DNA from 2 places in the Bacillus paramycoides genome. Region 1 is predicted to be linked to the other one. Evidence: riboswitches for the same ligand, from Rfam matches in the RefSeq annotation. Region 1 holds a riboswitch; the other holds the start of a gene.
What was found. Region 1 has a riboswitch for S-adenosylmethionine ahead of mtnK (S-methyl-5-thioribose kinase). Riboswitches for the same ligand answer to the same signal wherever they lie in the genome.

Region 1 (7,447 bases):
TCCAGCCATATTGAAAGTTTTCGATAAAGTGTAAATTTCAATTCCTGTATCTTTGGCACCGTCTGCTTGTAAGAAACTAACGGGCTTTTGACCATCAAACCCAATAGCACCGTAAGCAAAATCGTGAACAACTAATATATTATGTTTATTCGCGAAATGAATGGTTTCATCAAAGAAATCTTTTGATGCAGTAGCACCGGTAGGATTATTTGGGTAGTTTAAAAACATTAACTTTGCTTGTTTCGCAATAGATTCATCAATTTTTGTATAATCTGGTAAAAAATTATTTTCTGCAATAAGCGGCATTGTTTCAAATTGTGCTTTTGCTAAAGCAACACCTGATAAATAGTCTGGATATCCTGGATCTGGAACGAGAATCGTATCACCAGGGTTTGTAAAGCAAACTGGTAATTCTACTAATCCAGCCTTTCCGCCAAATAAAATAGCAACTTCTGTTTTGGGATTTACTACTACATCATATTCACGTTGATAGAATGTTGCCACGGCTTCTTTTAAACTTTCATGTCCGCGAAATGGCGGATATTTATGATGAATGGTCTTTTCTGCAGCATCTTGTAAAGCTTTTACGATATGCTGCGGTGTTGGTTGATCTGGATTACCTTGACCTAGATTAATAACATCATGACCAGCTGCTACGACTTTGTTAACTTTTGCAACAAGTGAAGCGAAAAATTGTGTCGGCAATGATGTTACTATCTCAGAAGGTTGAAATAATTTCATACTTTCCACCTCTTTTGAAAGTTGTTACAATTCTAGTGACAAATGATATAATCTTTCCAGTATTTTGTAAAGAAAAAATTATGAATGGGGCTGACAAAATGAAAGTCGCATGTATTCAAATGGACATTGTCTTTGGAGATGTAGAAAAAAATATTGAGAATGCTAAAAATAAAATAAGCGAAGCGATGAAGGAAAAACCAGATGTTATTGTGTTACCAGAACTATGGACAACAGGATATGATTTAACAAGACTCTCTGAAATTGCAGATAGGGATGGATTGGAAACGAAAGAAAAGTTGAAAGAATGGTCGAAACAATATGGTGTACATATTGTCGGTGGTTCCATAGCGAAGCAAACAAAACAAGGTGTTACAAATACAATGTATGTTGTAAACAAGGAAGGAGAACTAGTCAATGAATATAGTAAAGTACATTTATTTCAGCTTATGGATGAACATAAATATTTAATAGCCGGAAATAGTACGGGTGAATTTAAGTTAGATGATGTAGAGTGCGCCGGCACAATTTGTTATGACATTCGTTTTCCGGAATGGATGCGCGTTCATACTGCTAAAGGTGCAAAAGTTTTATTTGTTGTAGCAGAATGGCCATTAGTTCGTTTAGCACATTGGCGTTTACTATTGCAAGCAAGAGCAGTTGAAAATCAATGTTATGTTGTCGCATGTAATAGGGCAGGAAAGGACCCGAATAATGAGTTTGCCGGTCACTCTTTAATTATTGATCCTTGGGGCGAGGTTGTTGTAGAAGCGAATGAAGAAGAATCAATTTTATTTGGAGAGCTTCATTTTGAGAAAATTAAAGAGGTTCGCAAAGGAATTCCAGTTTTTGCAGATCGTCGTCCAGAATTATATAAATAAAATGTTGACAAGTGATTTTTATTCTTGGTATAGTCTTCAACATAAAGTTAAAAATTCAAAAAATTATACAACTCTTATCAAGAGCAGGTGGAGGGATTTGGCCCGATGAAGCCCAGCAACCGACCGTAATACCATTGTGAAATGGGGCGTTTATTTACGCCAAAAGGCACGGTGCTAATTCCAGCAGAAAGTAAAACTTTCTGGCAGATAAGAGGGGAGAAGATAAACTTCAAACCTCTTTCTTAGTGGAAAGAGGTTTTTCTACGTCAGAAAAACCTCTGAATTTAAAAAAGGGGGAGAAGACGATGGGATATTATTCATTAACTGAAACGACAGCTATACAATATGCGAAAGAACATGGTTATTTTGAAAAGAAAGCAAATGTAGTTTGTCATGAAATTGGAGATGGAAATTTAAATTACGTGTTCAAATTAGATGATGGAGAGAAGTCTATTATAATAAAACAAGCACTGCCATATGCAAAAGTAGTTGGTGAGAGCTGGCCATTGTCTATAAAAAGAGCGACGATTGAAAGTAAGGCACTGCAAATTTTTGCGAGGTATGTGTCGGAATACGTGCCGGTCGTGTACAGTCATGATGAAGAGTTAGCCGTAACAGTCATAGAAGACTTATCAAGACTTACAATTACAAGAAGAGGATTAATAGAAGGAGAAGAGTACCTACTATTATCTCAGCATATTGGTCGTTTTTTGGCACATGCTTTATTTTATACTTCAGATTTCGGGTTAGAGTCAGAAGAGAAAAGGGTATTAGAAGGTGTATTTGTAAACCCGGACCTTTGCAAAATTACAGAAGATTTAGTGTTTACAGATCCGTTTGGCCATTACGATACGAATGATTATGAGCCGGAGTTACAACTAGCGGTTGATGAATTGTGGAGTGATAAAACTTTAAAATTAAAAGTAGCGCAATATAAATATAAGTTTTTAACGAGAAAAGAAGCACTTATTCATGGTGATTTACATACTGGTAGTATTTTTTCATCAACTTCTGAAACGAAAGTGATTGATCCGGAATTTGCAACATATGGCCCATTTGGATTTGATCTTGGTCAATTTATTGCAAATCTATTATTAAATGCTCTATCTAGAGAGGAAGAACAGAGAAGGGTGCTATTTTTCCATATTGAGAAAACATGGAGTTATTTCGTAGATACTTTTACGAAGTTATGGATTGGAGAAGGTGTAGAAGCATATACGAAAGAGAAACAATGGTTGCCGATTATTTTGCAAAATATTTTTACGGATGTAGTCGGATTTGCTGGGTGTGAGCTTATCCGAAGAACAATTGGCTTAGCGCATGTAGCTGATTTAGATGGAATAGCGAATAAAGAAAAGAGAATTCAAGCCAAGAAACAAGCGTTATCCTTAGGTAAAGAACTAATAAAATATGAATCTAAGAACGCTGATATTCAACTGTTCCGAACATTATTTCAACAGACAGTTTCTGGAGGGGTAAAAGCATGAGTACAGTTGTTACTATTCCGAGGTCTGTCAGTTGGAAAGGTGATGCCATTACAGTATTAAATCAAACAAAGTTGCCGCATAGCACAGAATACAAAACATTAACGACGATTGAAGAGGTATGGAAAAGTATTGTCATGCTAGAAGTAAGAGGAGCACCTGCAATTGGAATTGTAGCTGCATTTGGCTTGGCGCTTGCATCAAAAAAATATAACACTGTAAATATTGAAGAATTTCAAAAGAAGTTTAATAGAGATTATAATTATTTAGGGACGTCACGCCCGACAGCAGTCAATTTATTTTGGGCAATCGATCGTATGAGAGAATCTATTCAAGAAATTACTACAATAAAAGAAGCACAAAAAATATTAGAAGAAGAAGCGCTTCTCATTCAGCAAGAAGATGAAGCGGTATGCCGGAGTATTGGAGAACATGCATTATCATGCTTTAAAGACGGTGATAACATTTTAACAATTTGTAACGCTGGCAGTATTGCAACTGCTAGATATGGTACTGCACTAGCACCGTTTTATATTGGGAAAGAAAAAGGTGTACGGTTACATGCGTATGCGTGTGAAACGAGACCGGTTTTACAAGGTGGGCGTTTAACGACCTGGGAATTAAAACAAGCAGGTATTGATGTAACACTTATTACAGATAATACGGCAGCTCATGCTATTCAAACGAAAAAAATCAATGCAATTATTGTAGGAGCGGACCGAATTGTCGCAAATGGAGATACAGCAAATAAAATCGGAACAATGAATTTAGCTATATTAGCAAAGTATTTCGATATCCCGTTTTACGTTGCAGCTCCGCTATCGACATTTGATATTACGAAACAAATAGGCACTGAAATTGTTATTGAAGAAAGAGACGAAACAGAAGTTACGAAAATTTTTGGGAAACAAGTAACGCCAGTTGGAACTACTGTTTATAATCCAGCATTTGATGTAACGCCAAACGAATTAATTACAGGCATTATTACTGAGCGAGGTATTATACGCGGGGATTATAAACGAGAAATTGCATTATTATTTGAAAAACAAGCTAATACATAATAGCTTGTTTTTTATGCCTAAATGTTTTCTTTTCTCTTATTTATATAATGGAAGGAGGAGGAAAAGATGGAAGAGTGGATCAGGATGGTAGGTAATGTAGGGTTTCCGATTGTTGTAACACTATATTTACTCCACCGTATTGAAAGTAAATTAGATGGGGTAATTGTTGCAATCGAGAAACTCCCTAAACAATTACTAAAGTAGGAAGGTCCCTGGGATAAAAAATAAAGTTTGCTCACAAAGAGCAAACTTTATTTTTTATTGAGCAGTATAACCACCGTCGATAACGACAGCTTGACCAGTTATACCTTTCGCTTTTTCGCTCGCTAAAAATATAGCATAATCCGCGATTTCTTGTACTTGTAATAAGCGTTTTTGTGGTACAAGTGGATAAATGACATCCTCTAAAACATTTTCAAGAGGTACATTTCGTGTTGTAGCTAAATCTTGTAGTTGATTACGTACGAGAGGGGTATCGACATAACCAGGACAAAGAGCGTTAACGGTAATTCCATGAGTAGCACCTTCTAAAGCGGCAACTTTTGTTAATCCAATTACGCCATGTTTCGCGCTATTGTAGGCGGATTTCCCTGCAAATCCAACGAGGCCATTAATGGATGCGACATTAATAATACGACCATACTTTTGCTTTTTCATGATTGGGAAGGCATGTTTAATTGCGATAAAAGGAGCAATTTGCATAATTTTAATAAGTAGTTCAAACTTTTCGGTTGGAAAATCTTCAATTGATGAAACGTGTTGCATGCCTGCGTTGTTAATTAATATATGTAATGAACCGAAATGATTAACTGTTTGAGAAATTGCAGCTTTAATTTCTTCTTCAGATGTAACATCACATTTTAAACCGATAGCTTGGTAGCCTTCTTTTTGCAATTGTTCAGCAGCTTCTTTTGCGCGTTCTTCAAGACGGTCGGTAATAACGACTTTTGCACCTTCTTTTGCAAAAGCAGTTCCCATTTCATAACCAATACCACTTGCAGCGCCTGTTAAAAAAACAACTCGATTTGTAACCATGATGAAAAACATCCCTTCATAATAAAGTTCTCATAGTGCTCTATTTAGAGAGTAGATAATAAAAATCCTGCAAAGATTTGGAAAAATATTGTTAGCTATCTTGTTTTGCAAAATAGTCTTTGCTATACTATTTTGTAAAGCAAGATACTTACGCTTATCTATCTTGTAAAACAAGATAGTAGGAGGATTTGAATTATGTCGACAAGTCAAATGCTGAAAGGGATTTTAGAAGGATGCTTACTTGCTATTATTTCTGAAGGTGAAATATACGGTTATGAAATGAGTGAAAAGCTAGCGAAGTATGGCTTTACAATGGCGAGTGAAGGAAGTATTTATCCGTTATTAATACGAATGCAAAAGGAAGGGCTAATAACAAGTGTAATGAAGGAATCTCCATCTGGCCCAAAGCGAAAATATTATACATTAACAGAAAAAGGCGAGGAAGCACTTGATGAATTTATGGATCGCTGGGAAGCGATGCAAAGTAGTGTAGAGCGTCTACTTGAAGGGAAGGGGAGTAAAAAATAATGCTATCAAGTGAAGCACGAAAGTTTTTATTAGATATGAGATTATTTTTAACGGCAAAGGGTGTGAAAGAAAGCGATATTGAAAATTTTATAGAAGATGCAGAACTTCATTTAATCGAGGGTGAGAGTGACGGGAAAAGTGTAGAAGATGTTTTCGGAAGCTCACCGAAAGAATATGCAAATGAACTTGTAAAAGTAATGGAAAGAGATAGGCAGGAAACGTGGAAGCAAATTGGTTTTACAGTAATGAATATCGTATCATTTTGGATTATTGCTTCTATTCTAATAGTGAATAACGGATTGTTACAGATGTCACTTATTCAGTGTGTTGGGTATAGTTTTTCGTTGATTTTAGTTGTGATAGGTCCTAATTTTCTACTTCGCAAAATGACTTTTATAACAAGTTTTTCAAAAACGTGGTTTTCTATGTGGTTTTTAGTTATGATAGCGCCAATGTTTTTAATGGGAGTTATTACGGTACTAGATGTGATATATCCTACAAAAATGTTTATATTCACTCAAATGCAAAGTTATTTATTAGCTGGTGGTATTTTTATCATTACAGTAGCGGTAAATATGTATTTTGATGGATGGTTTAAAAACTTATATTTAATTATTCCACTTTCGATTATGTTACTGTTTAAAACATTTACATTAGAAGATCTCGTGCCAATGTTATTTCAAGTTATATGTTTATACGGAAGTTTGTTTATTTTAATCTTCCTTGAAATTATGATGAAGACGAATAGAAGAGAAGCGGTTAAATGAGGGAGGGATTACCATGCAAATTTCTAAAGAAGGTGAAAAGTTATTAATCGATACGAAAGTATATTTAATAACAAAAGGAATGAAAGAAGAAGATGTGGATGCTTTTCTAGAAGATGCAGAACTTCATTTAATAGAAGGCGAGAAAGAGGGAAAGACGGTAAGTGATATATTCGGTGATTCACCAAAAGAATATGCGGAAGAATTAGCGAAAGAGATGGAAAAGGATAAAGGCGGGAGTATAAAAAGTATTTTAGGAATGATTATTGGTATTGGCGGGTATTGGTTACTTACAAATATTTTATTTGAAAGCCCAAATCATGAATTTATATTAACGAATGTACAATTAATTGGATACCCAATTGTTTTAATGATTACGATTGTAGGAATTATATTTGCTTTTAAGATGTCATCATTTAAGAGCAAAATAAAAGAATTTAGCATTCTTTATGTAGCAGCTTTGCTACCAATTTTATTACTAGTATTATTAATGTTTATGAATAAGTGGTATGGGACACCTGTATTACAATTAACGACTATACAAAGTTATATACTAGCTGGAGTTATCTTGTTAGTACTGTTAATTGGGGAAGCGTACATACTTGGATGGATTGGAATATTGGCTGTTATCGTACCACTATTCATTATGTTTGTATTTAAGGGATTGGGAGAGAAGAGTCCATACTGGGGCATGTTAGAATCTTTACTTCTGTACGGAAGTTTATATGTATTAATGCGATGGTCTTTGAAAAATGAGGAGAAAAAGACTGTAAGTTAGTTTTATATTACTAGTGAACGAACTAAATTTTTTATTAAGAGGGGAACAAACATGCAAAGTATATTTCTAGGTATATTATCTACTATATTTTTAGGTTTAACGATTTTGGGGCTATATACTACCTTTTCGAAAAAGGTACACGATGATTATTTCGATACTTTATTAGATGACACATCGG
Region 2 (18,430 bases), 1.5 Mb from region 1:
AAAAGAAGAAAATATTATAGCTGCGCCAAAGTTTTTACTCGGTTTATCACGCTATAGTGATTGGGGAAAAGATACATTTTGGGATATACAAAGAAGTTATTTTGAACGTACAAATGGTAAGTACGAAACGCGAAATAATGTTATGAGGTCAGATAGTGCTTTTATGGAATATGAAAATCCGAATAGGACAGAGGTGTTACAAGAATATTTTGTGCCTATAGATTCTTTCACGGAATACATAGATGATTTACGTAACGTATTAAATGAGGAAGAGTTTAATTTGCTCAATATTACGATTCGTTACGTGGAAAAGAATGAAAATGCAGTTTTATCCTATGCGAAAGATGATATGTTTGCACTGGTTCTTTTAATTAATCAAGGGCGTTCTGAACATGAGATAAAGAAAACAGAGAATGTTATTCAGAAGATGATTGATGTTACGTTAAAGCATAACGGTAGTTATTATTTACCGTATTATTCTTATCCAACGAAAGAGCAGTTAAAGAGAGCGTATCCTCGTATAGAAGAATTTCTTCAGAAGAAAAAAGAAGCGGATCCAAAAGAGAGATTTGTGAATTTATTTTATAGGGAGTATACGAAATGACATATAAAAGGTTTGTGGCGTCACAAAGTATCATTATGATGGCGGGAAGTATGGTATTTCCTTTTTACATCTTATTGCTTCGGAATGTTGGAAATAGCTTCTCGCAGTTTGGCTGGGCGTATGGCTTATTTGCCTTAACTTCAGCTCTAGTATATCCGCTAGTTGGAAGAATCTCTGATCGAGTAGGTGATAGAAAGTTATTAATTATATACGCCTGGTCTATGGCTGTGTTAATGCTTTGTTTCCCCATTGCAACAGAAGTATGGCATGTATATATTCTTCAAATTTTAATGGGTATTTTAGGAGCTGTGCAACGTAATACGGAGAAGACATCGTTAGCGCGGAAAGTTGTGCAAGAAAATGCTGGTTATGAGATTGGAAAATATCATGTTTGGACATCAATTGGAGGAGCAGTAGCAATTATTGCAACGGGATATTTAGTAGATTTCTTTACGATTGGTACGATTTTTTATATTGCATCTATCTTATATGTAGTAAGCGGAGTTGTATTAAGTAGTAAAAAAATATAGACATTCCCATTTTTACCTAAATACCCTTTATTTGTTATACTAAAAGGGAAGACAAAAGAAAAGGGGACATTGCCTTTGATGAAATTTTTGATTTTAGCTATTCTCACTTTGTTTTTGATTCCATGGACGAGAAGAAGCGGTAGTAAACTTCGAGCAGTGGATAAGAAAGGTGATGAGAAGGTTGTAAAGGGTAAGAAAGCATCCATTTTAGTTATTCCTGTTTTATTTTGGATAGGTATTGCAATCTATGAATATTTTTGGCTAATTGATGATCGAGCAGATTCAATTCTTACTCATTATTCTGTTGCAGTAGCAATTTTAATTGGGCTTGTTTTATTTTCACAAGATCAAATAGGGAAATTAGAAGGTACGTTAAAAGGGCTTCTAATGTTTGTTTTACTCGCAAGTTACGGCTATTTTGGTTATTTGCATGATATAGTAATCTCGCAAACGAAATATGATTCTGTTGTAAAGGTAGAGAAAGATATTTCAGAGCCATTTACTGAAAATGATCAGCCGTTTACAGTGCCGCCAAAGACAGCGGAAAATAAGATGAAAAAAGTATTTGGAGATATTCCGAAAGTAGCTTATTTTGAGCTAGGAGAATTAACGCCACAAATGGTAAATGGCGAGGCTTTATATGTAGCACCAATTGAAGTTTCAGGATTTTTTAAAGCACGTAAAGCAGAGACAATTCCAGGATACGTAACGATGTCAGGTACGAACCCGGATGCGGAAGCGAAACTGCACCTTGGTTATAAAATGAAATATGTGCCAAGCATGTTCTTCGGAAATCATTTAGAGCGTGTTGTAAGGCAAGCAGAACCAAATCTAATCTTTAAAGGGAAACCTAAATTTGAAGTGGATGATAAAGGGAAACCGTATTATACAATGACGTATGGTGAATTTATTTCAGGAAGATCTGGATTTGAAGTAGAGGGCGTTGTAGTAGTAGATGCACAAACAGGTGAAGTGAAAAGATACGAAAAAGGAAAGGCACCTAAATTCGTTGATGGCGTATTAAATCACGAGACTGCATCTACATTAAATACGTATTTCGGTAAATATATTCACGGATTTTGGAATACAAAATTCTCGCAAACTGATATGAAAATCCCGACTGAGTGGGGAACGAAAGAAGGAGTTACACCAATCTTCGGTAAGGATGGAACGTTATATTACTTTACTGATTTCACCTCCCCGAAAGAAGGAGTAGATTCTGCGTTAGGTTACTCGCTTATTGATGCGCGTACAGGTAAGTTGTATTACTATAACGGAAAAGAAGTAAAGGGAATTATGGACGGTTCAGCTGCTTCGGAAGTAGTGGATAATTCCTTTAAGAGAGAGAAATGGCATGGAACGATGCCGGTTATTTATAACGTGTACGGTAAACCTTCTTGGATTGTACCTGTTATTGATGACGGAGGTTTAGTACGTGCTCATACAGTTATCTATGCTTCTAACGCGAAAATATTTGCAACAGGTTCGACGCAAAAAGAAGCGCTTGAGAATTATAAAAATGCGCTGAGCGGAAGTGGGGATTCATTTAGACCAACTTCAAATGGTAAAGAGGCACAAAAAGAAGGCGTTGTACAACGTGTATATAAAGAAAAATCAGGTGAAAATACAATTGTGTACGTACTGTTAGAGAATGAACAAAAAGTATTTATGATACCTGTGAAGAAATTCCCATATGCTATGTTTACAGAAGTGGGAGATCCAATTCAAATCACATATTTAGATACAGGAGAGGCGATGTCTTCCGTATCTAAATTTGCAAATAGCAATTTGAAAAAGTAAAGCGATAGAAATTTTATCGCTTTTTTTTTACAGTATAAAACAGGAAAATGCGCTATACTTGACGTATGTTTATGTTGTAACTATAATTGTTACGATTCATTATGTATAGGAAAGGGTGAACAGAAAAAGTGAATGGAGTTAATCAAGAAATATATAAACCTGTAAAGACAAATAGGTTATGGATGATTCTTGTACTAGGGACACTTACGGCAATTGGGCCGTTATCTATCGATATGTATTTGCCTTCGTTACCGAAATTAACGGATGATTTACAGACAGGTGCATCCCTGGCGCAGCTTACATTGACAGCTTGTTTACTTGGGCTTTCAGTAGGGCAATTATTTGTCGGTTCAATTAGTGATATTTACGGAAGGCGCAAACCTCTTATTATTGCTCTTATTATTTATGTTGCTTCTTCTTTACTTTGTGCTATTGCACCATCTATTTGGACTTTAGTGTTATTGCGCTTCTTACAAGGAGCTTCAGGATCGGCTGGGATTGTTATATCACGTGCAATGGTACGTGACATGTATTCGGGTTCTGAAATGACGAAGTTTTTCTCGCTACTCATGTTAGTAAACGGAGCAGCGCCTATTTTGGCACCGATTATTGGAGGACAATTGCTACAGTTTACAACATGGCGCGGTGTCTTCATTGTTCTTGGAGCAATTAGTGTATTCATGTTAATATCAGCTACTTTCGTATTACGTGAAACATTACCTCCTGAAGAGAGAGAAACAGGTGGATTGTCAGGGACGTTGGCGACGTACGGAAAACTATTAAAGGATCGTCTGTTTATGGGATATGCATTGTCTCAAGGGCTAGTAACGGCGGCAATGTTTGCATACATTTCGGGCTCACCATTTGTGCTACAGAACATATACGGAGCATCACCACAGCAATTTAGTTTATTCTTTGCAATCAACGGTATTGGTATTATTATTGCTAGTCAGGTAACGGGTCGTTTAGCAGGGAAAGTGAATGAGAAGACATTATTTGTTGCTGGTATTATTATCGCAGCTATTGGTGGTTTATCTTTACTACTGACAATCTTACTAGGAATAGGTTTAATTGGTGTTTTATGCTCGTTATTCCTTGTCGTATCAAGTGTCGGGGTTGTATCAACAACTGGGTTCTCGTTAGCGATGAGAAATCAGAAACAAGCCGCAGGAACAGCGTCGGCCTTATTAGGATTATTACAGTTCATTTCAGGAGCGCTTGTTGCACCGTTAGTGGGTATTGGCGGAAGCAACACCGCATTACCGATGGGTGTTGTAATAGCTCTTTGTGAAATGGGTGCTGTGTTATGTTATTTGTTTATGGCCAGAAGAAGTGAAAAGCAGTTTGAACTGCAACAAAGACAAAATTTAGAGGCTTAACTTATAAAAAAGAGCTGATTCAAATATTTTTGAATCAGCTCTTTTTTCATTTCTTTGAAATAACTCATACAGCTTTGTAAGGTGATGCAAAAGTTATTTGCATAAAGTGACGATACTGTGACAAAAATGTAGGCATGTATATTAAGGTAGCGTCTTAAGTGTAAAAAGTAGGATGTTCTCGGTATAATAACAAGTGGAGATAAAAGAAACTATAATGAGTAGTAGCTGTAGATAAAAGGAGAAGAAGAGATGAAGAAGGTTTTGGGTATTGCTGTAATGGGAAGTATGATCCTTCTAGCAGGATGTAATGGAAATAAAGATACGAAAGAACCGAAAGAAAAGGTAGAGCAATCTACTGAGCAAACAGAAGAGATGAAAGAATACCGTGCAGTACATGAAAAATACGATATGAAAATGAATAAAGAAATTAATAAAGCACTACAGTTATTTGAAGTGGCAAAAGAAAAGGGCGGTAAGGAAATAACGAATGCTACATATAAAGAAGATGTGCAAAAGGTAACGACTAGCATGTTAGAAGATATTGATAATATACGTAAAGAAATTCGTGTTCCAAAGTCGAAAGAGCAAGAACATGAGGTATACGCTGGTTTCTTGAATGAATCGGAACAAGCAATGAAAAAATTACAGAAGTTAGCTAAAGAAGAAGACTCATCATTGATTCGTGATATAGAAATTAACTTTGCAACAGCATCGACATACTATAAACGTTTTCAAGCAGAAACGAAAAAATAACCTTGCGTACGCGCAAGGTTATTTTTTCTTCTTACCATCTCCGTCTTCATCCTCAGATACTAATACATTCTGTTCTTCGTGAAATGCAGAGATTTTTTGTCCGGTAATATTATCGAATGGAGTATAAAAAGAAGTGATACGTTTCTTTTTAATAAAGAGTTTATAGAAGCCGATGATGACAAGTATAACGATTGTTAATGGTAATCCTATAGTAGCAAGAAGTAAGGGATCCATTTTATAACTCCTTTAATACAATTTCTTTTTATTATAAGTGAAAGATTGTAATTTCAATAACTAATATAACAGAAAACTGATTTTTCTAAATATATCCAATTTGATTGACTTTTCATTTTTTCAGAATTATAATTCGAAATATACAATTTGAACCAAATAATAATATAGCAATTTACTTATCCAGAGAGGTAGAGGGACTGGCCCTATGACACCTCAGCAGCGGGTTCTGTAACAGGAACACCGTGCTAATTCCAGCAAGCAAGTCTTGAAAGATAAGTGATGGGCCTTCGTTTATTAAGCCTTGATCTTATTTTTTAAGATCAAGGCTTTTTGTGTTTTAAGAAGAGGAAAGGGAGTAATGGGAAAGATACGTTAATAAAACAAAGTAAATTTATGAGTTTAGGAGGTTATTGGAGTGTATGTTGTTAAAAAACTATCAGTTATGGTGTTTACACTATGGATTATTACAACAGTAACATTTTTGATTATGCACATTATTCCGGGGGATCCATTTTCATCGGATGCAAAGATCTTTCCGGCGGAAGTTGTGCAGAACATGAGGGCAAAGTATCACCTTGATGAACCGCTATGGAATCAATATGTTGCTTATTTAGACGGCGTAGTTCATTTTGATTTTGGTGAATCTGTTCAATCGACGGGGCAAGGTGTATCAGAAATTATAACGACAGGATTTGGTCCATCAGCAATCATCGGCTTACAAGCACTTGTTATTTCATTGTTAGTCGGAATTGCAGCGGGTACATTTGCTGCTCTCTATCACGGGAGAGTAATTGATTATAGTGTGAGTTTACTTGCGATTCTCGGCATATCTATTCCAAGTTTTATTTTAGCACCATTATTTATACAAGTATTTGCTATACAATTTGAACTTTTACCAGTAGCGTCTTGGGGCACATTTGAACATACGGTATTACCGTCATTCGCATTAGCATTAGGGCCAATCGCGGTTATTACAAGATTTGTTCGCTCTAATATGATTGAAGTTTTGCAGAGTGATTATATTAAGCTAGCGAGAGCGAAAGGTATACCAATTAAGAAGATTATTATAAGGCATGCTCTTCGAAATGCAATTGTTCCAGTACTAACGTTTGTTGGACCGTTAATGGCTGGGCTTTTAACAGGAACTTTCATTATTGAAAAGATCTTTGCGATTCCCGGTCTCGGAAAATATTTTGTAGATAGTATTTTTAACCGAGATTATCCAGTAATTATGGGAACAACAATTTTCTATAGTGCATTATTAATTTCTTGTATTTTCATTACAGATATTATTCACCGTATTGTTGATCCGCGTATTCGTTCTATTACGTAAGGAGGGGGGCATTTAAATGGGAGCTTATGAAATCAATAAACAGCTATTAACGAATGAAGAGAAAAAAGAATTAACGATAAATAAAGAGCAGCAAACGATTAGCCGAAAAAAAGAAGTGTTTCGTAAGTTTGTATCAAATCCGATCGCAGTTCTAGGAGCGTTGACATTATTACTCATTATTATTTTCTCTCTTATCGGTGAAAGTTTAACCCCTTTTACCGCGAGTGAACAAGTAAAAGAGGCGACAAATTTACCTCCTAGTAGTGAGCATTGGTTCGGAACAGATGATTTAGGTCGGGATATTTGGGCACGTACTTGGGCTGGTGGGAAAATTTCATTAGTAGTTGGATTAATAGCGGCTGTTCTTGATATAGGACTTGGTGTACTGATTGGGGGATTTAGTGGATATGTGAGAGGGCGTAATCGCCTTGGAACGTTAATTGATGAGTGGATTGTACGAGGGATTGAAGTATTATACGGTATTCCATATTTATTAATTGTTATTTTACTACTAATCATTATGAAACCAGGACTTTTTACAATTATTATTGCTCTTGCATTAACAGGGTGGATTGGTATGGCACGTCTCGTTAGGGCGCAAGTCTTATCTTTAAAGCAAAGAGAATTTGTTATTGCAGCAGAGCGATTGGGTACATCGCATATGAAGATTATATACGGACATATCATTCCGAACTTAACAGGCATTATTATCGTAAATTTATCATTTACAATTCCCGCAGCTATTTTCTCAGAATCATTTTTAAGTTTTATCGGACTCGGGGTACAATCACCAGCAGCGAGCTGGGGGACGATGACGAATGATGCGCTCGGGACACTATTAAGTGGGGAATGGTGGCAACTTTTCTTCCCATCGCTGATGATTGCGCTCATTATGTTCGCATTTAATGCAATTGGTGATGGTTTGCAAGATGCAATTGATCCAAAAATCGTCAAACGGAATCGAAAGGAGAAAAGACATGGGACAGCTCTTATCTTTAGAAAACGTAACATTGGCCGTTGAAAAAGAGAATAGTAAGCAAGCAATTGTGAAGCATGTTTCCTTTTCTATTAACGAAGGTGAAATCGTTGCACTTGTAGGAGAAAGTGGTTCAGGAAAAAGTGTTACAGCACAATCTATTGTCGGATTAAATCAAGAATCTATTCACATCGATGACGGGAGCATCTCTTTCCACTCTCAAGGATTAACGAATTTACAAGAATCAGAATGGAATCAAATTCGAGGGAAAGACATTTCGTTTATCTTTCAAGACCCTCTGTCCGCTTTAAATCCGACGATGAAAGTAGGAAGGCAAATTACAGAGGTGATTTTGCAACATGAGAAAAAGTCGAAAAGAGAAGCAAAAGAAATTGCGATTAATTTATTAACGGATTTAGGGATACATGAAGCAGAGAAACGTTTTGAACAGTACCCACATCAATTAAGCGGAGGTATGAGACAACGTATTTGTTTAGCAATTGCGTTTGCTTGTCATCCAAAGCTCGTTATTGCAGATGAGCCTACAACTGCATTAGATGTAACGATTCAAAAGCAAATTATGGGGTTATTAAAAGAGCGAAAAGAAAAACAAAATACGAGTATTTTATTAATTACACACGATTTGGCACTTGTACATGAAGTAGCAGATCGAGTAGTTGTGATGTACGGGGGACGTGTTGTTGAAAAAGGGACGATACAAGAAGTGATAGGTTCACCTAAGCACCCATATACGAAAAGTTTATTGCAAGCTATTCCGAATATGGATGATTCCGAAAAGGTACTTAGGGCTATTGAGGGAACAACACCATCAATTGAAACGCTAAATAGCTTTGGTTGTCCTTTTGTCAATCGTTGCCCGGTAGCAATCAAAGAATGTATTCATCGTTTTCCAGAGAGAACAACATATTCTGGGGAGCATAGCTCACATTGCTGGCAGCATATTCTTGAGCATAACGAAGCAAAATCAAAAGAGAAGGTGAATGCTTCATGACGACAGATTTAATTACTGTAAAGCAAGTAACGAAAACGTATGGAAGTAAAAAGAAAGAAATCATAGCGCTAAAAGATATATCACTTTCTATCCCGAAAGGAACGACGCTTGGAATTATTGGAGAAAGTGGTTCAGGAAAGACAACACTTGGTAAGCTCATAGCTGGGATCGAGAGCCCAACGTCTGGTCAAATTGATTATAACGGTCAAGTTGTTCACAAGTTGAAGTCAGCTCATAAGCGAGATTTCTTGCAGAAAGTACAATTCATTTTTCAAGATTCAACAGCTGCATTAAATCCGCGCTGGAAAGTACGCGATAGCGTAACAGAAGGATATATTTCATTCGGTTTAGGTGATAAAGAATTGAAAGATAAGGTGGCAGGTGATGCGCTAGAACGTGTTGGATTAGATAGGCAATATATTGATCGATACCCACACGAATTTAGCGGAGGACAACGTCAACGGATCGCTATTGCAAGGGCGTTATTATGTGAGCCAGAAGTATTAATCCTGGATGAACCAATTTCTGCATTAGATGTTTCACTTCAAATCCAAATTGTGCACTTGTTGCAAAAGATTCAAAAGGAACAAGGCTATACATATTTATTTATCGCACATGATTTACCGATGGTTCACTACTTATGTGAAAAAGTGGCTGTCTTATATAAAGGAGAACTTGTTGAATTTGGAAATACGGATGAAGTGTTCCGTAATCCTCAACATTCTTATACAAAAACATTATTAGCATCAACACCAAAAATTTTAGGTTAAAGGGGAATGTAAGATGAAGAAGTTTTTATTATTTGTCATTATGACCGTATTAGCAATTACTTCTGTCGCTTGTGGCAAGAAAGATACTTCAAAAGCAAGTGCTAGTAAAGGAGACCGTTTTGTAACGAATCTTGGTAGTGATCCTTATACGCTAGATTCAGCAATTTCAACGGATAATAACTCTAATTATGTAATTGAGCACTTATTTGCAACTTTGTACAGACAGACAACTGACGGGAAGTTTGAAAAGGATTTAGTAGAGAAAGAGGAAGCTGGAGCGGATGGAAAAGAGTATACATTCTATTTGAAAAAAGGATTAAAATGGTCTGATGGCTCCCCGTTAACAGCAAAAGATTTTGAATTTGCTTGGAAGAGAATATTAAATCCTAAAACGGGTTCTATGAATGCAACAGAACTATATTTCATTAAAGGTGGAGAAGCATTTAATACAGGGAAAGGTGCAGAAGATGCAGTAGGAATTCAAGCGGTAGATGATGTAACTTTAAAGCTACAATTTGAATATCCGGTAACATCTATTAAACGAACATTATCCCAGTCGTTATATATTCCACTTAATAAAAAATCTATTGATGAAAAAGGTAAACTAAAAGTAGATCCAAAAGAATTAATTACAAATGGTCCTTTCACATTGAAAGAATGGAAGCATAATCAAGCGATTATTTTAGAAAAAAATAAAGAGTTTCATGATAAAAAAGTAGCATCAAAAGAAATTGAATTCCGTATTATCCCTGAAGGTAAAACAGCGTATCAATTATATAAATCTGGAGAATTAGATTTACTATCTCACATACCAACAGATTTAGTTGAAAAAGAACAAAATAATAAAGAGTTTAAAAAAATGCAAGACTACTCAACTCATATTTACTCGTTTAATTCAGAGAAGCCACCGTTTACAAACGCAAAAATTCGTAAAGCTTTTGCAATAGCTGTAGATCGTAAGTTTATCGTAGAGAAAATATTAAAGAATAATGCAAAAGAAGCATATGGTTTTGTACCAGAAGGAGCAAAAACAGAAAGTGGCCGCGACTTCCGTAAAGAGAAAGGTGATTATTTTAAATATGATCCTGCAGTAGCTAAGACGTTATTAGAAGAAGGAATGAAAGAAGAAGGATGGACTACTCTTCCAGAAGTGACAGTGAAATATTCAGATAAGAAGAAAATAGCTGAAACACTTCAAGAGATGTTTAAGAAAAATCTTGGTGTAGATGTAAAAATAGAAGGTAAAGAGTGGAAAAGTTATATTGATATGTATAAACAAAGTGACTTCCAAATTGCATATATGGGATGGGGAGGATCTACATTAGATCCAGCTGCACAATTAGAAATTTATGCAGGTGATGGACCAAATAACTATGCAAAATGGTGTAATAAAGACTTCGATAATTTAATTAATCAAGCAAAATTAGAACAAGACGAAAATAAACGCTTTGACTTATTACATCAAGCAGAAGATATTATGTTTACAGAATATCCTTTAATCCCACTTGTATTCCCAACAGATTCTTATTTACAAAAATCATCTGTATCTGGATTAGAATACTACGTAGGATCTCAACCGAGCTTACGATATGCTAAAAAATAAAATAAAGAAGTAGGCAACCGCCTACTTCTTTATTTTATTTCTCTTTTATATTCTTTTTTCGTTCCATCAGAGAAGACAACTTCTAAATCAAACTTTTGGTAGTCTTTATCAAGTTTGAACACATTTACTACTTGATCGATTACTTCTTGGTCAGGAGTATCTTTATCAAATTTTAATTCTTGTAGAAGTGGGCTTAATTTTGTAATAGCCTCGTCACCTGTAAACTTTGCATTTGATTTATGGTCTTCAAGTTTTGCTTCCATTTTCTTATCAGCTGCTACATTCTTATAATCAGCCTCGTAGTCTTTCTTCGTATCTTGATAGTCTGCATCTAAACTAAATTCATTGAAGTTAAGTTTTAAATCAGCAGGAGCTTCATTTTTTGCTTCTTCAGTAGTTTTCTTATTAGAAGTTGTATCTTCTTTTGCAGGAGCTTTACATCCTGTTAATACAGGTACTAGCATAAGCGCTAATAAAACTGATAGTAAAATTCTCATTATAATTTCCTCCTTATGTAAATTCGTTCTATACAAGTTTTTCCCAAAATCATGTAATTATGTATGTGTTGAAAATAAATTATTAACTTGTAGCCACAAAGTTTAATCCGCAATTTAAATCAAAAATGATTTGTATGTATATGGTAAATTAAGGTTGTGAGGAGGTACTAAAATGCATGAAGAATATAAAGAGATGATAAAGAAAGCAATTGAATATATAGAGGAGCATTTACATGAGGAGCTTACAACAGAAAGAGTGGCCTCTCACAGTGCGGTATCGATGTACCATTTTCATCGTATTTTTCAAAGGTATATTGGGATGAGTGTAACGGATTATATTCGAAAGAGAAGGTTAACTCATGCTGCGCAAGCCTTAGTGTCAACAGAGAGGGCTGTTATTGATATTGCAGTACAATACGGCTTTTCCTCACAAGAGGCATTTACGAGAGCTTTTAAAAGAATGTTTCAATTGCCACCGAAGAAATATCGAAAGTACTTCCAGTCATTTTATATAGAAAGAGAGGGTGTTTCAATGCAAAAAGGTATACCGAAAGGATGGATCTTAAGTGGAAGTCATCCTGCTGAATATGAGATGGGTTTAGACTATGAAGTTGCCCATCAAGGAAAAGTATCTGCATACATAAAGGCAAAAGAGAATGTTACACATGGAGGATTTTCAACATTAATGCAAATGTTTCGAGCGGATAAATATGTAGGTAAAAGATTACGTTTAACAGCATTTGTTAAGAGTGAGAACGTAAGAGATTGGGCAGGATTGTGGATGCGAGTAGACGGAAAAGATACAGAACCACTCGCTATGGATAACATGCAAAATCGCCCAATTAAAAATACGAATAACTGGCAATCGTATTCGGTTGTATTAGATATAAAAGAAGGAGCGCTTGGTATTGCATTTGGTGTCTTATTATCAGGAGAAGGTTGTGTGTGGCTAGATAGTATTCGATTTGATGAAGTGGATGAAAAAATTCCTTCAACAGATTTGGCTGAAAACTTTTATGAAACACTACTAGAAGAGCCGGTAAATCTGCAATTTGAAGAGATAGAGAAGTAAGGAGAAAAGATATGCTCAAATATGCAAAACTAATAAGTATTAGTTTAGTAATATCGTCTTGTATTATGGGAATTAATTATTTCATTAGCTATCTGTGGTCAGGACATATACCTTCTTTGACGTGGAGAACATATTTGATGTTTGGGTTTATATTTATGATGAGTTTTGGTTCAATACAAAAAGAAAGGTAGGAGGATTATTGACAATGATTAGAAAAGGTATATAATCTAAATGTAAGTGATCACTTGCATGAGGAAGAGAGGATTTTATGGCGCGCTCAAAGACAGCAGAAAAAATCATCCAAGCAGCAATTGAATTAGTGAAAGAAAAGGGATATACAGCAGCGACAACGAAAGAAATTGCAATGCGTGCTGGTGTTAATGAAGTAACGATATTCCGCAATTTTAAAAGTAAGAAGGGTGTTATTGAAGCGGCGGTTGCTGAATTTTCATATGTACCGCATTTAAAACAGTTTTTACAAACAGAAATTGTGTGGGAATTAGAAACGGATTTAAAGAACTTAGCAAGGCATTATCATAAATTTTTAGATAGCATAAAAGATATTATTTCTATCGGTATACGTGAGGCGAGGGAATTTCCTGAATTAGATGAGGAAATCTCCAAAATTCCAAAAGGGTTAAAAGAAGAATTAATCATATATTTTGCTAAAATGCAGGAACAGGGAAAGATTATTCATACAAATATTGAAGCGCAAGTAATGAATTTTATATGGATTAATTTTGGTTACTTCTTATCTAAATTGCGTTTTGAAAACCGACTTATGGAAATCGATGATGAGAAATTTATTGAGAATAATATAGTTTTATATGCTAGGGCTTTAAGACCCTAGTATTTATTTAAAATAAAATGCAAGTAAGTGCTTGCTTGCTAAATAGGAGAGCGGGAAGATGGATACATTAAAACAGTTTTTAAAAATACCAGGTACGTATATAGGAATGGTAGTTGCGCTATCGTTCCAACTTATTTTCTTTTGTGTTTGGTTAACGGCATATGATGGAGTGAATGAAAGAGTAGATCAAATGCGTATCGCTATTGTGAATGAAGATGGAAATATAGGTAGTAAAATAGCAGAAGGCTTACAGAGAAATTTACCGTTTCAGGTGAAAGCAGAACAGTCTGTGGAAAAAGTAAATGAAGAAATGAATGACCATATGTACGATATGATTATTGAAATTCCTGCTTCCTTTTCAAAGGATATAAATGAAACAGGAAAATCAAATTTAAACTTCCACATTAATCAAGCGAATGCCATGATGGCAAAGCAAATGATGGAAGGAGCCGCAAAGCAAATTAGAGACAATGTAAATAAAGAGATAACAAGTTATAAGAAACAAGCGATTGTTGGGAAATTACAAGCTGCAGGGCCTGAGAATGTAGAAGTGATAAAAAGTTTAACTGAAGATTCAATTGGCTTTACAGTTCATAAAGTAAATGATGCAAAAGGATTTTCGGCTAATATGGTACCACTAATGATGGTATTAGCTTCATTTGTAGGAGCGATGATCATGAGTATGGAGCTATCAAAAGTTGCAAAGGAAGTAAAGAACGGTTGGAGTAATTTTGTATCAAGACAGGTCATTAACGGTACAGTATCAATTTTACTTGCATGTATTACAATTGGTTTGATGAGAGGATTTCAAATTGAAGTACACGAAGCAGTATGGAGTATATGGATGTTTCAAGCGATAGTCTTCTTCGCCTTTCTTTCATTAACACAAATGTTCATAACTGTTTTCGGAAATGCAGGTATGATCTTTAATATAATTTCACTATCGTTACAACTTGTAAGTTCGGGTGTAATTGTACCACATGAGATGCTTTCTAAAACATATCAAACAATCGGCGAATTATTTCCCGCAACATATGCAGCGAATGGCTATTATACAATAATATTTGGGGGAGTTAGTTTAGGAGAAAATATTATTTCGTTATTAGTCATTATATTAGTTACACAATTGGTAGCAGTAATTTCTGTATCTATAAAAGAAATAGTAAAGAGAAGAAGTCATGTAGTTAAAGAAGTATAAAATAAAAACGGTATCCGCCGAAGGATACCGTTTTTATTTTATTATTTTGCAACTTCTGTCCACTTGTAGTTAAATTCACCGCCGAAGTCAGTTGTTACAAGTCCTTTAATGAAAGAGCGTTGTAAGTAAGAACGACCTTGTTGGTATAAAGGAGCGACAGCACCGTCTTGTAATAGGGTTTTTTCAGCTTGCTTCATTGCTTCAAAGCGAGCCTTTTCATCACCAGCTAAATCTGTTTTCACTTTATGAATGAGCTCATCATACTCTTTGTTAGAGTATTTATCGAAGTTATAAGCACTTTCTGTTGTAAATAAATCTAAGAATGTAATTGGATCAGCGAAGTCAGGGCCCCAGCCATCAATTCCAATTTCATAATCACCACTTAATAGTAGTTTCAACTGTTGTTTACGTGGTTGTGGTTTTAAATTCACTGTTAATCCATCTAGATTCTTTTCTAGTTCACCTTTTAAATATTCACCAGTCTTTTTAGCTAAAGCATTATCGCTTGTTAATAGTTCGATTGTTACTTTTTCAGTACCAAGTTCTTGTTTCGCTTTTTTCCAGTTTTCTTTCGCTGTTTTCACATCATCTTTGACTAGGTTTCCATTTTCTTTACGGAAGTCGTTGCCTTCTGGACTTTTTGCAAATTTTGCAGGAACCATTCCTTCAGCTGGAACAGCGCCGTTATTTAAAATTGTTTCTACGTATGCTTTTTTATTCATTGCTCCGTTAATAGCAAGGCGTGCATGTTGATTTTTTAATGTTTCATTTTTTTGATTGAGTCGTAAGAATTGAATACCAACTTCAGCGCGGTCCTTGAAGTTTGGATCACCCTTATATTTATCAACAAACTCTGCAGTTAAAGCAACACGATCAATTTGTCCTGAATCGTATAAGTTAACTTCTGTAGACTTATCTTTAACGACATTGAAGTTGATTTCTTCTAATTTTACAGTTTTAGCATCCCGATAGTTAGGGTTCTTCTTCAATTGGAAGCTTTGCTCGTGTTTCCAGTTATCTAATATGAAAGCACCGTTGTAAATTAAATGATTTGTTTCTAAACCATATTTATCGCCCTGAGATTTTAAGTAATCTTCATTAATTGGTAAGAATGTTGAGAATGTCGTTAAGCTTAAGAAGTAGGGAACAGGACGGTCTAGTTGTACTTCTAACGTTTTATCATCAAGAGCTTTGACCCCTAGTTGATCAATTGGTAATTGTTTCTGGCTTATTTGTTTCGCATTCTGTATATCGAAGAATAAGAATGCATATTCAGCTGCTGTATCAGGATTTACGGCACGTTGCCAAGCGAAGACAAAGTCCTTTGCTGTAACTGGAGTACCGTTTGACCATTTTGAATCACGCAGGTGGAATGTATATTTTGTTTTATCGGGATTAAGGTCAACCGACTCAGCAACACCAGGAATTGGTTTGTTATCTTCTCCCATTGCATATAAACCTTCAAAAACATTTTGCATTACGCTCATGGATTCCCCATCCGTTGCTTTTGCAACATCCATTGTTGGAATTTCTGAAGCGAATGATAAGTTAATTGCCTGTTTATCATTTGCTTTATCATTTGCTTTCGCTCCGCTTGCATGATCTTTATTTCCCCCGCAAGCAGTTAGTAATAGACTTGCCCCTAAAACAGATGCAACAACAGGTACAACTTTTTTCTTCATTGTTCGTTCCTCCCTAAATGTGTTGTTCGTAACATCGTAATGTCCACGTTTTGAAGTGTAGCTATAGAAGAAGAGAAAACCTATTATAGATATGTGTATGTAGGTAATTAGGTGTTCCATATGTATATACATGTTGAACTATAATCTATCGTTATATGTTTCAACGTAGTAGACGTTATATTTTGATGGTGAAATATTTCGTTTCTTTGATTATTTAGAATATTAAAACTGGAAAGAACTATATGTCAATAATAAAAATTGATTGTTAATTTCTTAGAATAATATATTAAAAAAGCAGATTTCCTCGTATTAGGGAATCTGCTTTTAATATGTTTTGCTAAAAAAACAATTGGTGTGGGCTAATAATCAGTGGGGGATGAAGAAAAACCCACTGATTAAAGTTTCGCTTTATTTTTCAATTTTGGCCCATTTGAAGTTTAATTGACCTGCAAAGTCTACTTGCACAATTCCTTTCACATAAGAACGTTCTAAATAAGATTCGCCTTTTTGGTAAAGAGGAGCGATAACAGAGTCTTTAAATAATATTTTCTCGGATGCTAGTAATGCTTCCCAGCGAGCTTTTTCATCACCGGCTAAAGTTGTTTTCACTTTTGCTATTGTTTCATCGAACTCCTTATTAGAGTAATGATCTAAGTTGTAAGGGTTATTCGTTGTAAATAGCTCAAGGAATGTAATTGGATCAGCAAAGTCAGGGCTCCAGCCGTCAATTCCAATTTCGTAGTCACCTTTTAATAAAAGTGAAACTTGTTGTTTACGTGGTTGCGGCTTTATATTTACTGTTAATCCATCTAAATTCTTTTCTAGTTGTCCTTTTAAGAACTCACCAGTTTTCTTATCAAGGTCAGCATCACTTGTTAATAATTCTAATGTTATCTTTTCAGAACCAAGCTCTTGTTTAGCTTTTTTCCATAATTCTTGAGCAGATTTTGTATCAACCTTTGTTAAATCGCCGTTTGCGGCACGGAAGTCTGTTCCGTCAGGTCCTTTTGCAAAGTTTTTCGGCACGAGACTAGAGGTTGGTGTAGAGCCGTCATTTAATAACGTATTTACAAAGGATTTTCGATCAATTGTTTGATCGATTGCTTGGCGTGCAGAAACGTTTTGAAGTACTTTGTTTTGTTGATTCATACGTAGAAACTGTACCCCTACGTTTGGCCGTCCTTTAAAGTTAGCATCCTTTTTATATTTATCAACGAAGTCAGATGTTAGTTTGATACGATCTAATTGTTTTGACTCGAATAAATTTACTTCTGTAGATTTTTCTTTTACGACGTTAAAATTGATTTCTTCCAGTTTGACAGTATCTTTATCCCAATAGGTAGGGTTTTTCTTAAATTTAAAGCTTTGCTCATGCTTCCAATCGCTTAGTGTAAAAGCTCCGTTGTACAAAATTGTATTGTCTTCTAACGCATACTTATCACCTTGTGCTTTAAAGAATTCCTCGTTAATTGGTAGAAATGTTGGGAACGCTGTTAAGCTTATAAAGTACGGAACAGGACGTTCCAATTCTACCTCAAACGTATGGTCATCAATTGCTTTTACACCAAGTTGATCGGCTGGAAGTTCTTTGTTGTTAATTTTTGTTGCGTTTTTAATATCAAAGAATAGAAATGCATATTCAGAGGCTGTTGCTGGATCAACAGCTCTTTGCCAAGCGAAGACAAAGTCTTTCGCTGTGACAGGAGTGCCGTTTGACCATTTTGAATCTCGTAGGTGGAATGTGTATTTCGTTTTATCGCCACTTACTTCATAAGATTTTGCAACGCCAGGGACAGGTTTGTTACCTTCACCAAGATTATACAAACCTTCAAATACGTTTCTCATTACTTGACCAGAATCAGTATCTGTAGCACGAGCTGTATCCATTGTTCGTATTTCAGTAGGTGAAGATAAGTTTAAAACCTGTTTACTAGGCGCCTCGTCTTTTGCATTTGCTCCGCTTGCTTCGTTTTTATAACTACCGCAACCAGTTAATAAAATACTTACTCCTACAACTGATGCAATACCGGGTACAAACTTCTTTTTCATTTGATTTTCCTCCTAAATAATTAAGTTTGGATGATGATGAGGGAAATGAAAAATAAAAAATCCCTCTTTTCATATTGAGAAAGAGGGA

Region 2: it holds a riboswitch for S-adenosylmethionine, as region 1 does, so the genes downstream of both, AAG068_RS01065 (ABC transporter permease) here and mtnK (S-methyl-5-thioribose kinase) in region 1, are expected to answer to the same signal.

Annotation. Positions count from the first base shown of each region.
Region 1 is NZ_CP152427.1:3,939,329-3,946,775, reverse strand. It holds gene AAG068_RS20250 (pyridoxal phosphate-dependent aminotransferase) at 1-741, opposite strand, end outside; gene AAG068_RS20245 (carbon-nitrogen family hydrolase) at 756-1,619, shown strand; SAM riboswitch class I at 1,691-1,833, shown strand; gene mtnK (S-methyl-5-thioribose kinase) at 1,925-3,106, shown strand; gene mtnA (S-methyl-5-thioribose-1-phosphate isomerase) at 3,103-4,164, shown strand; gene AAG068_RS20230 (YvrJ family protein) at 4,231-4,368, shown strand; gene AAG068_RS20225 (3-hydroxybutyrate dehydrogenase) at 4,423-5,199, opposite strand; gene AAG068_RS20220 (PadR family transcriptional regulator) at 5,395-5,727, shown strand; gene AAG068_RS20215 (DUF1129 domain-containing protein) at 5,727-6,494, shown strand; gene AAG068_RS20210 (DUF1129 domain-containing protein) at 6,508-7,269, shown strand; gene AAG068_RS20205 (DNA-binding protein) at 7,321-7,447, shown strand, end outside.
Region 2 is NZ_CP152427.1:178,440-196,869, forward strand. It holds gene AAG068_RS01035 (FAD-binding oxidoreductase) at 1-604, shown strand, start outside; gene AAG068_RS01040 (MFS transporter) at 601-1,134, shown strand; gene AAG068_RS01045 (DUF3981 domain-containing protein) at 1,213-2,934, shown strand; gene AAG068_RS01050 (multidrug effflux MFS transporter) at 3,063-4,313, shown strand; gene AAG068_RS01055 (hypothetical protein) at 4,563-5,066, shown strand; gene AAG068_RS01060 (DUF3951 domain-containing protein) at 5,085-5,300, opposite strand; SAM riboswitch class I at 5,474-5,579, shown strand; gene AAG068_RS01065 (ABC transporter permease) at 5,716-6,633, shown strand; gene AAG068_RS01070 (ABC transporter permease) at 6,650-7,654, shown strand; gene AAG068_RS01075 (ABC transporter ATP-binding protein) at 7,611-8,621, shown strand; gene AAG068_RS01080 (ABC transporter ATP-binding protein) at 8,618-9,391, shown strand; gene AAG068_RS01085 (peptide ABC transporter substrate-binding protein) at 9,405-10,994, shown strand; gene AAG068_RS01090 (YusW family protein) at 11,024-11,491, opposite strand; gene AAG068_RS01095 (helix-turn-helix domain-containing protein) at 11,664-12,563, shown strand; gene AAG068_RS01100 (hypothetical protein) at 12,575-12,754, shown strand; gene AAG068_RS01105 (TetR/AcrR family transcriptional regulator) at 12,832-13,413, shown strand; gene AAG068_RS01110 (YhgE/Pip domain-containing protein) at 13,472-14,611, shown strand; gene AAG068_RS01115 (peptide ABC transporter substrate-binding protein) at 14,653-16,293, opposite strand; gene AAG068_RS01120 (peptide ABC transporter substrate-binding protein) at 16,702-18,342, opposite strand.